2 linked regions of the Leptothrix cholodnii SP-6 genome follow. The protein of the gene in region 1 interacts with the protein of each later gene in a pairwise test. Links are inferred from orthologs where the notes say so. Each region holds a gene or a part of one and is shown on either strand. Other genes may lie near its edges. The genes, in order: LCHO_RS19305 and LCHO_RS06545.

The links.
Region 2: the proteins of LCHO_RS19305 (region 1) and LCHO_RS06545 interact in binary tests that used the Escherichia coli proteins (3 or more experiments, as listed by UniProt). The link is inferred for Leptothrix cholodnii SP-6 from one-to-one orthologs.

Annotation. Positions count from the first base shown.
Region 1 is NC_010524.1:4,345,903-4,352,706, forward strand. What follows is about bases 1,443-4,404. They hold LCHO_RS19305 (uracil-DNA glycosylase), read right to left. Parts: upstream 3,316-4,404; coding sequence 2,569-3,315; downstream 1,443-2,568. Other genes in these bases: tuf (elongation factor Tu), read right to left, coding at 1,443-2,042; trpC (indole-3-glycerol phosphate synthase TrpC), read right to left, coding at 3,323-4,111; trpD (anthranilate phosphoribosyltransferase), read right to left, coding at 4,122-4,404. In the rest of the region: transcription termination/antitermination protein NusG, read right to left, coding at 1-223; preprotein translocase subunit SecE, read right to left, coding at 254-637; more of tuf, read right to left, coding at 852-1,442; more of trpD, read right to left, coding at 4,405-5,159; LCHO_RS19320 (anthranilate synthase component II), read right to left, coding at 5,203-5,769; LCHO_RS19325 (type II secretion system F family protein), read left to right, coding at 6,064-6,804. UniProt on the Escherichia coli protein: Excises uracil residues from the DNA which can arise as a result of misincorporation of dUMP residues by DNA polymerase or due to deamination of cytosine.
Region 2 is NC_010524.1:1,393,889-1,400,679, reverse strand. Bases 1,847-4,795 are described here. They hold LCHO_RS06545 (type I restriction-modification system subunit M), read right to left. Parts: upstream 4,082-4,795; coding sequence 2,612-4,081; downstream 1,847-2,611. Other genes in these bases: hsdR (EcoAI/FtnUII family type I restriction enzme subunit R), read right to left, coding at 4,111-4,795; LCHO_RS22670 (restriction endonuclease subunit S), read right to left, coding at 1,847-2,615. Also shown: LCHO_RS06560 (hypothetical protein), read right to left, coding at 1-694; LCHO_RS23640 (hypothetical protein), read right to left, coding at 732-875; more of LCHO_RS22670, read right to left, coding at 879-1,846; more of hsdR, read right to left, coding at 4,796-6,585; LCHO_RS06535 (hypothetical protein), read right to left, coding at 6,730-6,791. UniProt on the Escherichia coli protein: The subtype gamma methyltransferase (M) subunit of a type I restriction enzyme. The M and S subunits together form a methyltransferase (MTase) that methylates A-2 on the top and A-3 on the bottom strand of the sequence 5'-AACN(6)GTGC-3'.

The sequences.
Region 1 (6,804 bases):
AACCCGGGAAGAAGCGGCGCTCGGTCACGGCCTTCTTGCCGTTCTTCATCTCGACGACCTCTTCGGTCGGCACGAGGATGCGACCGAACTTGGCCTGCATGCCGGAACGGTCGATGCGCTCGCGCAGATTGCGCTCGACGGCCTTCTCCATGCCCGAATAAGCATGAACCACGTACCAACGCATCGGGTTTGCCGCCGGGGCGACCGCCTGGATATCACTCATTTTCAGTCCCTGCCTGGTTACGAAACAGACTCAACGCTTCCAACCGAGGATCAGGTCGTAGAACACCCACTCGAGGGTCTTGTCCGTCAGCCAAAGGAACAAAGCCATCACGACAACGAAGGCAAACACGTAGCCAGTCATCTGCGTGGCTTCCTTGCGAGTCGGCCACACGACCTTGCGCATTTCGCGCACCGACTCACGACCGTAGGCGACCAGCGCCTTGCCCTGCTCCGCCGTCAGGAATGCGCCGACTGCAGCCGCCAGGAGAACCAGCAACGCCCCCCACTGCGCATAGACACCCTGCTTGGACAACGCGTAATACGCCACCAGTGCACCCACGACCAGCAGCACGGCAGCAGCCAGCTTGGCCTTGTCGGCACTGGTGGAGACGGTTTCGACTTCTTGGGTGGACATCACACTCACTCGGATAGGCGGCAGCACCGCACAACAAAACCCAACCAACAGCAGCAAAGCCCGCCGGGGCGAACACGTCCCGCGGGCTGCCTTGAGGCCAGGAAATCCAGAACCCAAAAATTCAGGATCTGGCAGGGGCAGAGGGAATCGAACCCCCAACCTTCGGTTTTGGAGACCGACGCTCTGCCAATTGAGCTATACCCCTGCGGAAAACTTACGCGATGATCTTGGCCACGACGCCGGCGCCGACGGTACGGCCGCCTTCGCGGATGGCGAAACGCAGGCCTTCTTCCATGGCGATCGGGGCGATCAGCTTGACCGTGATCGACACGTTGTCACCGGGCATGACCATTTCCTTGTCCTTGGGCAGCTCGATGGCGCCGGTGACGTCGGTGGTGCGGAAGTAGAACTGCGGGCGGTAGTTGTTGAAGAACGGCGTGTGGCGGCCGCCTTCTTCCTTGCTCAGCACGTAGATCTCGCCCGTGAAGTGGGTGTGCGGCTTGACGCTGCCCGGCTTGCACAGCACTTGGCCGCGCTGCACGTCTTCGCGCTTGGTGCCGCGCAGCAGGATGCCGACGTTGTCGCCCGCCTGACCTTGGTCGAGCAGCTTGCGGAACATCTCGACGCCGGTGCAGGTGGTGTTCTGCGTGGCGCTGATGCCGACGATCTCGATGGCTTCGCCGACCTTGATGATGCCGCGCTCGATACGGCCGGTCACCACGGTGCCGCGACCCGAGATCGAGAACACGTCTTCGACCGGCATCAGGAAGGCGCCGTCGACCGCGCGCTCGGGCGTGGGGATGTAGCTGTCGAGCGCATCGGCCAGCTTCATGATGGCCTGCTCGCCCAGCGGGCCCTTGTCGCCTTCGAGGGCGAGCTTGGCGCTGCCGTGCACGATCGGGGTGTCGTCACCCGGGAACTCGTACTTGTCGAGCAGCTCGCGCACTTCCATTTCGACCAGCTCGAGCAGCTCGGCGTCGTCGACCATGTCGCACTTGTTCAGGAACACGATGATGTACGGCACACCGACCTGACGCGCCAGCAGGATGTGCTCGCGGGTCTGGGGCATCGGGCCGTCGGCGGCCGAGCACACCAGGATCGCGCCGTCCATCTGGGCGGCGCCGGTGATCATGTTCTTGACGTAGTCGGCGTGACCCGGGCAGTCGACGTGTGCGTAATGGCGGTTGGCCGTTTCGTACTCGACGTGCGCGGTGTTGATGGTGATGCCGCGTGCCTTCTCTTCGGGCGCTGCGTCGATCTGGTCGTACGCCTTGGCCGAGCCGCCGAACTTGGCTGCCAGCACGGTCGTGATCGCCGCCGTCAGCGTCGTCTTGCCGTGGTCCACGTGACCGATCGTGCCGACGTTGACGTGCGGCTTGGTCCGCTCAAACTTTTCCTTAGCCATGTTCCAAACTCCTGAATGCGATCAACTCAACGATCAAGCGAGAAGAAAAATGGTTGGTGCCCATGGCGCGGATCGAACGCGCGACCTCTCCCTTACCAAGGGAGTGCTCTACCACTGAGCCACATGGGCATCGACACAGGTTTGCAGACCTTGCACACAAACCTGTGTCGACTCACGACACCAAACCAGAACTGGAGCGGGAGGCGGGAATCGAACCCGCGCTATCAGCTTGGAAGGCTGAAGTTCTACCATTGAACTACTCCCGCCTGAACAAGCTGCCCGGCCGCCCAAAACAGGGCCAAACAAAAATTCAACCTGCAGCCATCGCGCAATTTCTCGCGCCTCACATCAAAACAGCCGTCGCCATCTTTCTGCTTCTTCATTTCGCTTGGTGGAGGAGGCTGGATTCGAACCAGCGTAGGCGTAAGCCAACAGATTTACAGTCTGCCCCCTTTAGCCACTCGGGCACCCCTCCGAAGCGAGCCAGCGACTTTACCATGGCATTTTGCGAGTTGCAAGCGCTTATCTACAAATGCCAATCAATCGCGCCTCGTCCCATCGACGCCAGCCAGCCAGCCGCACGGCTGAAGGGGGCGCTGCCGATGAACGGCACCGGTGGGCGGCGTGCCGACAACGGCGATGGATGGTTCGAGCACAAACACAGATGCGCCGGGCCGCTGGCGTTGATCAGCGCGCGCTTGGCTTGAGCATGGGCACCCCACAACATGAAAACCTTGGGCGACGGATCGGCGGCAACCTGCGCGATGACGGCGTCGGTGAAGTCCCGCCAGCCCAGACGGGCGTGGCTGCCGGCACGGTCCTGGTCGACGCTCAGACTGCTGTTGAGCAACAGCACGCCCTGCCCGACCCAGCGGGACAGGCTGCCGTGACCCGGCCGCGCGATGCCGACGTCGGTCATCAGTTCCTGGTGGATGTTGCGCAGGCTGGGCGGGATCCGGACCCCCTCGGGGACCGAAAACGCCAGCCCTTCGGCCTCGCCGGCGCCGTGGTACGGATCCTGCCCGAGGATCACGACCCGGACATTGGCAGGCTCGAGCGCCCTCAGCGCACGCAACGGCTGGCGAGGAAAAACCGGCGTGCCGGCAGCCACACGCCGGTCGACCTCGACGCACAGCGAGCGACCGGCCTCGCTGGCGAGGAATCGATCGCACAGCCCGCGCCAACGAGGCGCAACCTGGCGAAACGCGTCGGCCAACGGCGCCTGCAACCGGTTGTCGGGCACGCAGACCGGCGGTAACAGCAATGCCGACATCACCGGCTCAGGCAAACAGCGCGGCCAGCGCCACGCCCGGATCCGACGCGCGCATGAAGGCCTCGCCGACCAGGAAGGCATGCACCTGGGCCGCGCGCATGCGCTGCACGTCGTCACGCCCCAGGATGCCCGATTCGGTGACCAGCAGGCGATCCGACGGCACCTCTCCGAGCATGCCCAGCGTCGTGTCGAGCGTGACCTCGAAGGTGCGCAGATTGCGGTTGTTGATACCCAGCAGTGGCGTCTTCAGGCGCAGCGCACGTTGCAGTTCGTCACGATCGTGCACCTCGACCAGCACGCTCATGCGGTGCGCCAGCGCCACCGCCTCCAGATCGGCCATCTGCGCGTCGTCGAGGCAGGCCGCGATCAGCAGGATGGCGTCGGCGCCCATCGCGCGGGCCTCGTGCACCTGGTACTCGTCGACCATGAAATCCTTGCGCAGCACCGGTAGCGCGCAGGCCGCGCGGGCCTGACGCAGGTAGTCGGCGCAGCCCTGGAAATAGAGCGCGTCGGTCAGCACGCTCAGGCAGGCGGCGCCGTGGCGCTCGTAGCTCGCGGCGATCTCGGCCGGGCGGAAATCCTCGCGCAGCACGCCCTTGCTCGGGCTGGCCTTCTTGACCTCGGCGATCACCGCCGCCTGGCCCGCCGCAATCTTGGCGCGCATGGCCGCCTCGAAGCCGCGCACGTCGGTGCGGGCTTCGGCTTCGTCGCGCAACGAGACCAGGCCACGATGCGCACGCGCCGCGGCGATTTCCTCGTGTTTGGTCGCGACGATCTTGTTCAGGATGTCACTCATCGCCGCCCCCTCAGACCGCGGTCTTGAACGACTGCGTGACCGCCACGTACTGGCTCAGCTTGGCCAGCGCCTGGCCCGAAGCCACCGCCTCGCGCGCGGCACGCACGCCGTCGGTGATCGACGTCACCACGTCGGCCGCGTACAGCGCGGCGCCGGCGTTGAGCAGCACGATGTCGCGCACGGGGCCGTCCTCGTTGGCCAGCGCGCGCTGGATGCACGTCACCGACTCCTCCTTGTTCGCCACCTTGAGCACCCGCGTGTCGTAGACCGGCAGGCCGAAGTCGGCCGGGTGCACGACGTATTCGCTGATCTGGCCGGCCTTGAGCTCGCCGATCATCGTCTCGCCCGACAGCGAGATCTCGTCCATGCCGTTCATGCCGTGCACGATCAGCACGTGGCTCGAACCCAGGCGCTGCAGCACGCGCACCTGGATGCCGACCAGGTCGGGGTGGAACACGCCCATCACCTGGTTCGGCGCCAGCGCCGGGTTGGTGAGCGGCCCGAGGATGTTGAAGATCGTGCGCACGCCCAGCTCCTTGCGCACCGGCGCGGCGTGTTTCATCGACGCGTGGTGATTCGGCGCGAACATGAAGCCGATGCCGCAGCGTTCGAGCGAGATCGCCACCTGCTCGGGCGTCAGGTTGATGTGCGCGCCCAGCGCCTCCAGCACGTCGGCGCTGCCCGAGCTCGACGACACGCTGCGCCCGCCGTGCTTGGCCACGCGCGCGCCCGCTGCAGCGGCCACGAACATCGACGCGGTCGAGATGTTGAAGGTGTGCACGCCGTCGCCGCCGGTGCCGCACAGGTCGACCAGGTTCGTCTTGTCGGGCACCGCCACCGGCGTGGCGAACTCGCGCATCACCTGCGCGGCCGCGGCGATCTCGCCGATGGTTTCCTTCTTGACGCGCAGGCCGATGGCGAAGGCCGCGATCATCACCGGCGACATCTCGCCGCTCATGATGCGGCGCATCAGCGCCAGCATCTCGTCGTGGAATATCTCGCGGTGGTCGATGACGCGGGTCAGCGCGTCGATGTTGGCGATGCTCATGAGGCTCCTCGTTGGGGCAATGTCGGGTCGGGCCGGAACGCGCTCAGCGCGTCTGCAGGAAGTTCTTCAGCATCGCGTGGCCGTGTTCGCTGAGGATCGATTCGGGGTGGAACTGCACGCCCTCGATCGCCAGCGTCCTGTGGCGCACGCCCATGATCTCGCCGTCCTCGCTGGTGGCGGTGACCACCAGCTCGGCCGGCAGGCTCTCGCGCTCGATCGCCAGCGAGTGGTAGCGCACCACGCTGAACTGCCGCGGCAGCCCGGCGAACACGCCCTGCTGGTCGGTCGTGATGGTGTCGGCCTTGCCGTGCATCTGGGTCTGCGCCCGCACGATGTGGCCACCCAGCGCCGCGCCGATGCTCTGGTGCCCCAGGCACACGCCCAGGATCGGCAGCTTGCCGGCAAAGTGACGGATGCTCTCGATGCAGATGCCCGCCTCGGCCGGCGAACACGGCCCCGGCGACAGCACCAGGCGGTCGGGCTTGAGGGCCTCGATCTCGGCGATCGAGATCTCGTCGTTGCGGTGCACCCGCACGTCCTCGCCCAACTCGGCAAAGTACTGCACGAGGTTGAACGTGAAGGAGTCGTAGTTGTCGATCATCAGCAGCATGTGCGTTCTATCCCGTTGATTGCTTGGGTGTTCGCGGTGGTGTGTGCGCGTCGTCACCCGGTGTCTGTGCCCGCACCCGGTACACGCTGGCCGGGTTGGCGAGGCCAACGCGAGGTGCCGGTCGGGGGAGTCTGGTGCGCCCGGGCGGGCGCAAGGGGTTGGTCAGGCTGCAGGCTGACGCCAACGCTGCCAACTGAGCGCCGCTGCGGATGAGAATGTCGCGGACATGGCCCATATTATGGGCTGCAACGGCGCTCGCCTTCCGGCGCGCGCAGCCCACGCAGGGGAGCGGATTTGGCCCAGTTCAACGTCAAGGCCTTGCGCGGCGCCAGCGACGTGGTCCGGCTTTACATCGAGGCCGGCGACGCCGACGAGGCCCGCCGCCTCGCCACGCGGCAGGGCTTGGAGATCCTCTCGATCCAGGCCGGCAACCCGCTGGCCGGCTGGCACCTGCGACCGCGGCCGAGCTTCGACCTCGAGCTGTTCAGCCAAGAGCTCGTCTCGCTGCTCGGCGCCGGCCTGTCGCTGGTCGAGGCGGTCGACCTGCTGGCCGAGAAGGAAACCGGCCGCAGCGCCGCCGCCGTCCTGACCGAGCTGCGCACCGACCTGCACCGCGGCCAGCGCTTTTCCGACGCGCTCGAACACCACCCCGCGGTCTTCCCGCCGATGTTCGTCGCCACCGTGCGCGCGTCCGAGCGCACCGGCGACATCCAGGAGGCCGTGAGCCGTTTCCTCGCCTACCACCAGCAGCTCGACCGCATCCGCCGCCGCGTCGTCTCGGCCTCGGTCTACCCGCTGATGCTGATGGGCGTGGGGTTGCTCGTCACCGCCTTCATGCTGCTGTTCGTGGTGCCCAAGTTCAGCCGCATCTACGAGGAGATCGGTGGCCAGCTGCCCTTCCTGACCCGGCTGCTGATCGGCTGGGGCCAGCTGCTCGAAGCCCATGCGGCGCTAACGCTCGGCGTGCTCGCCGGCCTGCTCGGTGCGGCCGTGTTCGCCGCCAGCCGGCCGGCGGTGCGGCGCTGGATCGGGCCG
Region 2 (6,791 bases), 3.0 Mb from region 1 along the record:
GCATCCAGTCTAGGAGCGCCAATATGCGGTCCAGGTGCGGGAGGCCAGCCAGCTCAAGCTCGCCGATCTTCAACGTCACGATGTAGTTACGTCGCCAGCGACGCAGCGGGAAGGCGAGATCAAGCTCGCTAATAGACGCAGGCTGCGCGAGGCCGACGAGACGCTCAACGCGCCCGAGGGCCACATCCATTTTTGCGTGGGCACTTGCGTTGTCGGCCTGCCGCAGCCATGCGAGTTCTTCATTGGCTATCGCGTTGCCTTGCTTGTGGGCTAGCTCGTGGAAGGCAACGGACGGCTCAACCTCGATGTCGAGGAAATGTGAGAACGCCAGCAGCGCGGCGACTGGTCGGACAGCATCGTCAACGAGGGCGCCCTTTGCAATTTGCGCGAAGCGCGACGCGACGTTCCGGTCGGGCAGCAAGACAGTCTTAATGTCTTCGAAGTTCTTCTCGTAGATGAACCCATCCGGATGGCACAGGCCCACTGGCGGTGGTATGTAACCCGGGGTCAAGACATCGGCGGCCGCGATGAAATCGCCGAGCGCCAGCAATTCGGGATATGGAAAGTCCGCTGGGAGAATGAGGGCGCCCTCAATATCTTCGCCGCCATCAGGCTCCGAGCCATCGGGGCCGACATGAAAGACGTAGCGGTCGCCGCTCAAAGATGGCTCCCGGTCCAGGCCATCGCCGAGCATGTTGGCTTCAGGTTGGGCAGGGATTCGTAGACCATGCTCAGAGCGCCTTGTCGATATGGGCCAAAAGCTCGGAGAGCAAGTCGTCGGACCTCATCTTGTCGGCATCGTCGAGCCACAGCTCGTTGACGCCTTCTGCTTCGATGGCGATGGTGATGGATAACGCGTTCTTGATGAGGGGCATGACTCAAACCTCCACCAGCGCCTCGGCCAGATGGCTTTGGATGGCCTGACGGGCTGACAGGCGTTGGCGCAGGTCGGCGCAGTGGCTGCGGAGTTGGGTGACGCGGGCGACGATGCGGGCTTGTTCAGCGAGGGGTGGTAGGCCAAGAATTGAGTGAGAAACATCCTCTCTACCAATGCCAGGAATAGCTATGCCGACTGACTGCATCTGGAACTTAATCTCAAGCGTTTTGAGCACAATAAAGAGGAACGCATCATTCACGCCAATCGAGCGAACCGCCATCAATTGGCGGCTTATCGCAATCTCCGAATGCGCAACCACATTGAGTTTTCCAACGCCGGAACCCTTAACTGTGATGAGAATATCCCCCCAAATCGCAATGGCGCGCCGCTCTACAGTTGATCTGGTTGGGCTGGGCGATTGGGGACCAAATTCAGCTGGGCCGGTTAAATATGGAATCCCAGAGTCAAGACCCTCTGCATACTCAGCGGGACCAAGATGCTGACCAGATACAAGCTCCATAATTGCACCCAGCCGAACCACGACCCATCCTTCTGGCAGATCATCGAGTCCATCTTTGTCAGAAATAATAGGCAACGCCTTGTCCCGCTTGATCTTGCGCGCCGCAATCAACCGATCCTTCTCCGCCCGAATCTTCTGCAGCAACACACTCGCCGGCTCGTCGGTCGGGTCTTGCGGCACCAGCAGCCCGCGCACGGCGAGTTGCAGGATGGTCTGCTCCAGCGCGTCCACGGCTTGGGGGCGGTCGAGCAACAGGTCGAAGTGATCGCTCACGCGCTGCCAGTTGGCGGCCAGTTCGTCGGGCGAGGCGCTGTCGGTCAGCGTGCCCAGCAGGGTGTTCAGCAGTTGGGCGTGCTGCGCGGTTTCGAGCTGGCGTTGGCTTTCGAGCGCATCGCACAGCCGCATCAGTTCTTCGACGCGGGTGACGATGCGGGATTGTTCGGCGAGGGGTGGCAACGCGATTGGAAGATTCAGAACAACCTCGCGCGAAACGTTTTTCATCGAACTGCTTGTGCCTGACGCATTAGCTGCGTAATGGGTACGAGCACTTTTTTCGTTGTTGCAAAAGTTGAGGAAACCGCGATGAATTGGATTTGCAACGTCCAGCCGAATGATCTTGTCGCTGAGCATCAAACGCGGATCGACAGCACCAACGACAACTGAACGCGCGACAAGTTCTTCCGTGTTGGCCCGAGATAGCAAAAAATCGCCGGACCGCACTTCGTATTCTGGTTTCGGCTGCAGATCAGCGGGCAATTCTTTGTTGGCTTCGGGATCAAATTTCCCCCAAGAAACTGCGCTGACTTTCAATACACCCCAATGCCCGGCACGGCGTGGAGAACCAGCACAACTTGGACTCCAGCCCGCTTCACTGGCATTCACCAAGTCGCCCAAACGAACCAATTCCCACCCACGTGGGGCATCAAACGATATTTCTTCATCGCTTATCGGTGCCAGCGGCTTATCTCGCTTGATTTCCTTCGCCGCAATCAACCGATTCTTCTCCGCCCGAATCTTCTGCAGCAGCACACTCGCCGGCTCGTCGCTCGCATCCTGCGGCACCAGCTTGCCCTGCACCGCCAGCGTCAGGATCAATTCGCGCAGTCGCGCCACGCCACCGGGCGCAGTGGCCAGCAGATCGAACTGCCGCACCAGGGGCGGCTGCAACGCGGCCAGGTAGCTCGCGCGCGGTTCACGCGCCTCCAGCACCGCACTCATGCCCGCGCCCCCAGCGACTGCGCCAGGATGGCCTTGAGCTGGTCGCGTAGCCCCTGCGACTCGGCCTGCAGCCGGGTGTAGTCAGCCAGCAGCTGGTCGGGGTCGTGGCTCACCGCGTCGGGCGCGTGCGGGTTCTTCTGGTCGAGGTTGAAGTTGGCGGCCTTGATGACTGCGATGTCGACCTTCCAGGCGCGTTCGTTTTCCACCCGCGCGGCAAAGCCGTCGGCCTCGCTGCCCCACCAGGCCTTCTCGGCGTCGAACTCCTCGATGCGGATCGGCCGGGTCTTGTTGTAGCTCTTGGCGCCGGCCGGATAGGGGTGCTCGTAGTACCAGATGGCCTGCGTCGGCGCGCCCTTGGTGAAGAACAGCAGATTGGTCTTGATGCCGGTGTAGGGCGCGAACACGCCGTTGGGCAAGCGCACGATGGTGTGCAGCTTGCACTCGGCGAGCAGCTGCTCCTTGATGCGCGTCTTCACGCCTTCGCCGAACAGCGTGCCGTCGGGCAGCACCAGCGCGGCGCGGCCGTTGTGCTTGAGCAGCTGCTTGATCAGCACCAGGAACAGGTCGGCGGTTTCCTTGGTGCGCACGTCGGCCGGAAAACCTTGTTCGATGCCCGGCTCCTCGATGCCACCGAACGGCGGATTGGTCAGCACCACGTCGACCCGGTCGGCCGCGCCGTAGTCGCGCAGCGGCCGGGCCAGCGTGTTGTCGTGGCGCACCTGGCTGGGCACCTCGATGCCGTGCAGCATCAGGTTGGTGACGCACAGCATGTGCGGCAGCTGCTTCTTCTCCACGCCCAGGATGCTGTTCTGCAGTTGCGCCTCCTGCTCAGTGTTGTGCACCTGGCGGCGCAGGTGCTCGATGGCGCAGACCAGGAAGCCGCCGGTGCCGGTGGCCGGGTCGAACACGCGTTCACCGAGCTGCGGGTTCACCATGTCGACCATGAACTGCGTGACCGCGCGCGGCGTGTAGAACTCGCCGGCATTGCCCGCGCTCTGCAGGTCCTTGAGGATCTTCTCGTACAGGTCGTTGAACTGGTGCCGCTCGCTCTGGCGGTTGAAGTCGATGCCGTTGAGCTTGTTGACCACCTGGCGCAGCAGCTGGCCGCTCTTCATGTAGTTGTAGGCGTCCTCGAACACGCCGCGCACCACGTAGCCGCGCGGGTTGCGCAGCGGGTCGGCGCTCAGGCCCTTGAGCGTGACGAAGAGTTCGTTGTCGACGAAGCTCAGCAGCGCATCGCCGGTGATGCCCTCGGCGTCGGCCGCCCAGTTGCGCCAGCGCATGCGCTCGGGGATCGGGCTCTTGTAGCCGTCGCGGGTCAGTTCGAGTTCTTCTTCGAGCGCGTCGAACACCTTCAGGAACAGCAGCCAGGTGAGCTGCGAGATGCGCTGGGCGTCGCCGTCAAGGCCGCTGTCCTGGCGCATGACGTCTTGAATGGATTTGATGACAGCAGAGAGATTGGACATGCGGGATCGGGTTCAGGAGAAATCAGGGATCAGGAATGAGCGGGCGCGTAAAGCTCGCGCTCCAGGATGTTCAGGGCTTGCAGGTATTGGGGCCGGCCGCCGAAGCTCTTGATGATTTCAGTGGCGCTGCCGAACTGGTTGAAGGGCTGCACGTTGAAGACCGACTGGCCCTCGATGGTGGCGATGCCTTCGTCGGCGTACTTGTCGAGCAGCGCGTCGATCACCTTGCGCGCCATCGGCCCGTAGTCGGTGAAGACGTTGCGCTGCTTGACGCGGCGGGCGCGCTCGCGGCGTGTCAGCGGCGGCTGATCGTAGGCGACGTGCAGCAGCAGATCGAAGGGGTCGAGGTCCTTGCCCACCTCGTCGGCCAGCGCGTCGAGGAACACGCCCTGGCGCTCCAGTTCATCGATCAGCACGGCCTTGCGCTCGGCGCTGTTCCAGGTCTGCAGGAACTGGTCGAGCGAGTCGAAACGCTTGGCGAGGTTGATGCGGGTGTAGTCGCGCAGGCTCTCGGTGACGAGCTTGCCGTCGGCGTTGAGGTATTGCACCCGCTCGCGAGCCACCTGCACGTTGACCTGGCCGCCGATGACGTACTTGCGAGGTGGCGCATCGTCGCCGCCACCGAAGGGGCCGAGCGGCGGATCGGTTCCGGTTGGCGGATCGCCTGCACCTTCTTCACCGGCATCGGGCTGTCCCGCCGGATCGCCCGGATCCGCCACCTCGGGCGGTTCGACAGGCTCGTCACCCTTGGGCTCGTAGACCTGCACCGGCTCGCCGTCGAAATCCTTGTCGGCGAACAGCTCGGTGGCGCGCTTGAAGTCGAGGATGGTGAACCAGGTCTTGCCCAGGTCTTCGCGCAGTCGGGTGCCGCGGCCGATGATCTGCTTGAACAGCGTCATCGACTTGATGTTCTGGTCCAGCACGATGAGCTTGCAGGTCTGCGCATCGACGCCGGTGCTCATCAGCTTGGACGTGGTGGCAATCACCGGGTAGGTCTTCTCCGGGTCGATGAAGTTGTCGAGTTCGCGTTTGCCTTCGGGGTTGTCGCCGGTGATCTGCACCACGTAGCGCGGCTGGGTCTGGCAGATGTCGGCATTGGCGTTGCTCAGGGCCTGGCGCATGCGCGCGGCGTGGTCGATGTCCTCGCAGAAGACGATGGTCTTGGCTTCGCGATCGGTCGCCTTCAGATACTCGGTGATCTTGGCGGCCACCACCTCGTCGCGGCGCTCCAGCACCAGGCGGCGGTTCATGTCGGCGCCGGTGTAGACGCGGTCTTCGATCAGGTTGCCGAGCTTGTCGGTCATGCCCTCGGTCGGGCGCCAGCCGAAGGTGTCGCGGTCGAGATCGATGCGCACCACCTTGTAGGGCGCGAGGTAGCCGTCCTCGATGCCCTGCTTGAGGCTGTAGGTGTAGATCGGCTCGCCGAAGTAGTCGCTGTTGGAAACGTCCTGCGTCTCCTTGGGCGTGGCGGTCAGGCCGACCTGGGTGGCGCTGCTGAAGTAGCTGAGGATCTCGCGCCACGACGAGTCTTCGGCGGCGCTGCCGCGGTGGCATTCGTCGACGATGATGAGGTCGAAGAAGTCGGGCGAGAACTGCTTGTAGATGTTGCTCTCGTCGCTGGTGCCGGTGACCGCCTGGTAGAGCGACAGGTAGATCTCGTAGCTCGTGTCGACCTGCTTGGTGGTTCTGTTGACGGCCAGCGTCACGTCCTCGACACCCACCCGGCCCTGCGCATCGACGCGTTCGACGCCCTTGGCATTGGGGCTCAGCTTGGCCATCGCGCCCTTGAAGGGGCGGAAATCGTTGACCATGGTCTGGTCGATCAGGATGTTGCGGTCGGCCAGGAACAGGATGCGTTTCTTGGCGCAGCTCTTCCACAGCCGCCAGATGATCTGGAAGGCGGTGTAGGTCTTGCCGGTGCCGGTGGCCATGACCAGCAGCGCGCGCTGGCGCCCTTGTGCAATCGCCTCGACCGTGCGGTTGATGGCGTTGAGCTGGTAGTAGCGCGGTGTCTTGGCTGGCGCGTAGTCGAACTCGGCGACCTTGCGCACCTCGGCTGTCCAGCCTTTCCAGGCGCAGTACTTGGCCCACAGTTCGGCCGGCGACGGGAACTGATCGAGCGTCAGGTAGCGCTCCAGCACCCCATCGGCCAGCGTGGCATCGCGGAAGATGAAGCCGTCGCCGTTGCTGGCAAAGCTGAAGGGCACGTCGAGCAAAGCGGCGTAGTTGATAGCCTGCGCCATGCCGGCGCCGACTGCGTGGCTGGCGTCCTTGGCCTCGACCACTGCCAGCGGGATGTTGAGCTTGTAGAACAGCGCGTAGTCGGCGCGCAGCACCGTCGAGGCGTCGCGGCGGGCCTTGCGGCCGCGCACCACCACGCGGCCGGCGCGCAGCGGGTACTCGCGGTAGATCTGGTCCATGCCGTTCCAGCCTGCGCGCTCGATGGCTGGGCGGATGAACTTGTCGCAGATGTCGCTCTCGCTGAGGCGGCTCTTGTCGTTCATGTCACTCCCTGGGCTTGGCCGGCGCACGCGCGTCGCGTGTCAACGCGGCCAAGCCGATTGGCTGTTCGTGGGGCCTGTGCGGGTCGTCGAAGAATCATCACACAGCAAGGACCACCCGCCCGGGCCACCACCCCATGACGTCGATCAGATCACGAGCATGTTCACCGGATCGGTCCAGCGCCCGTTGCCGTTGACGCCCACCCCTC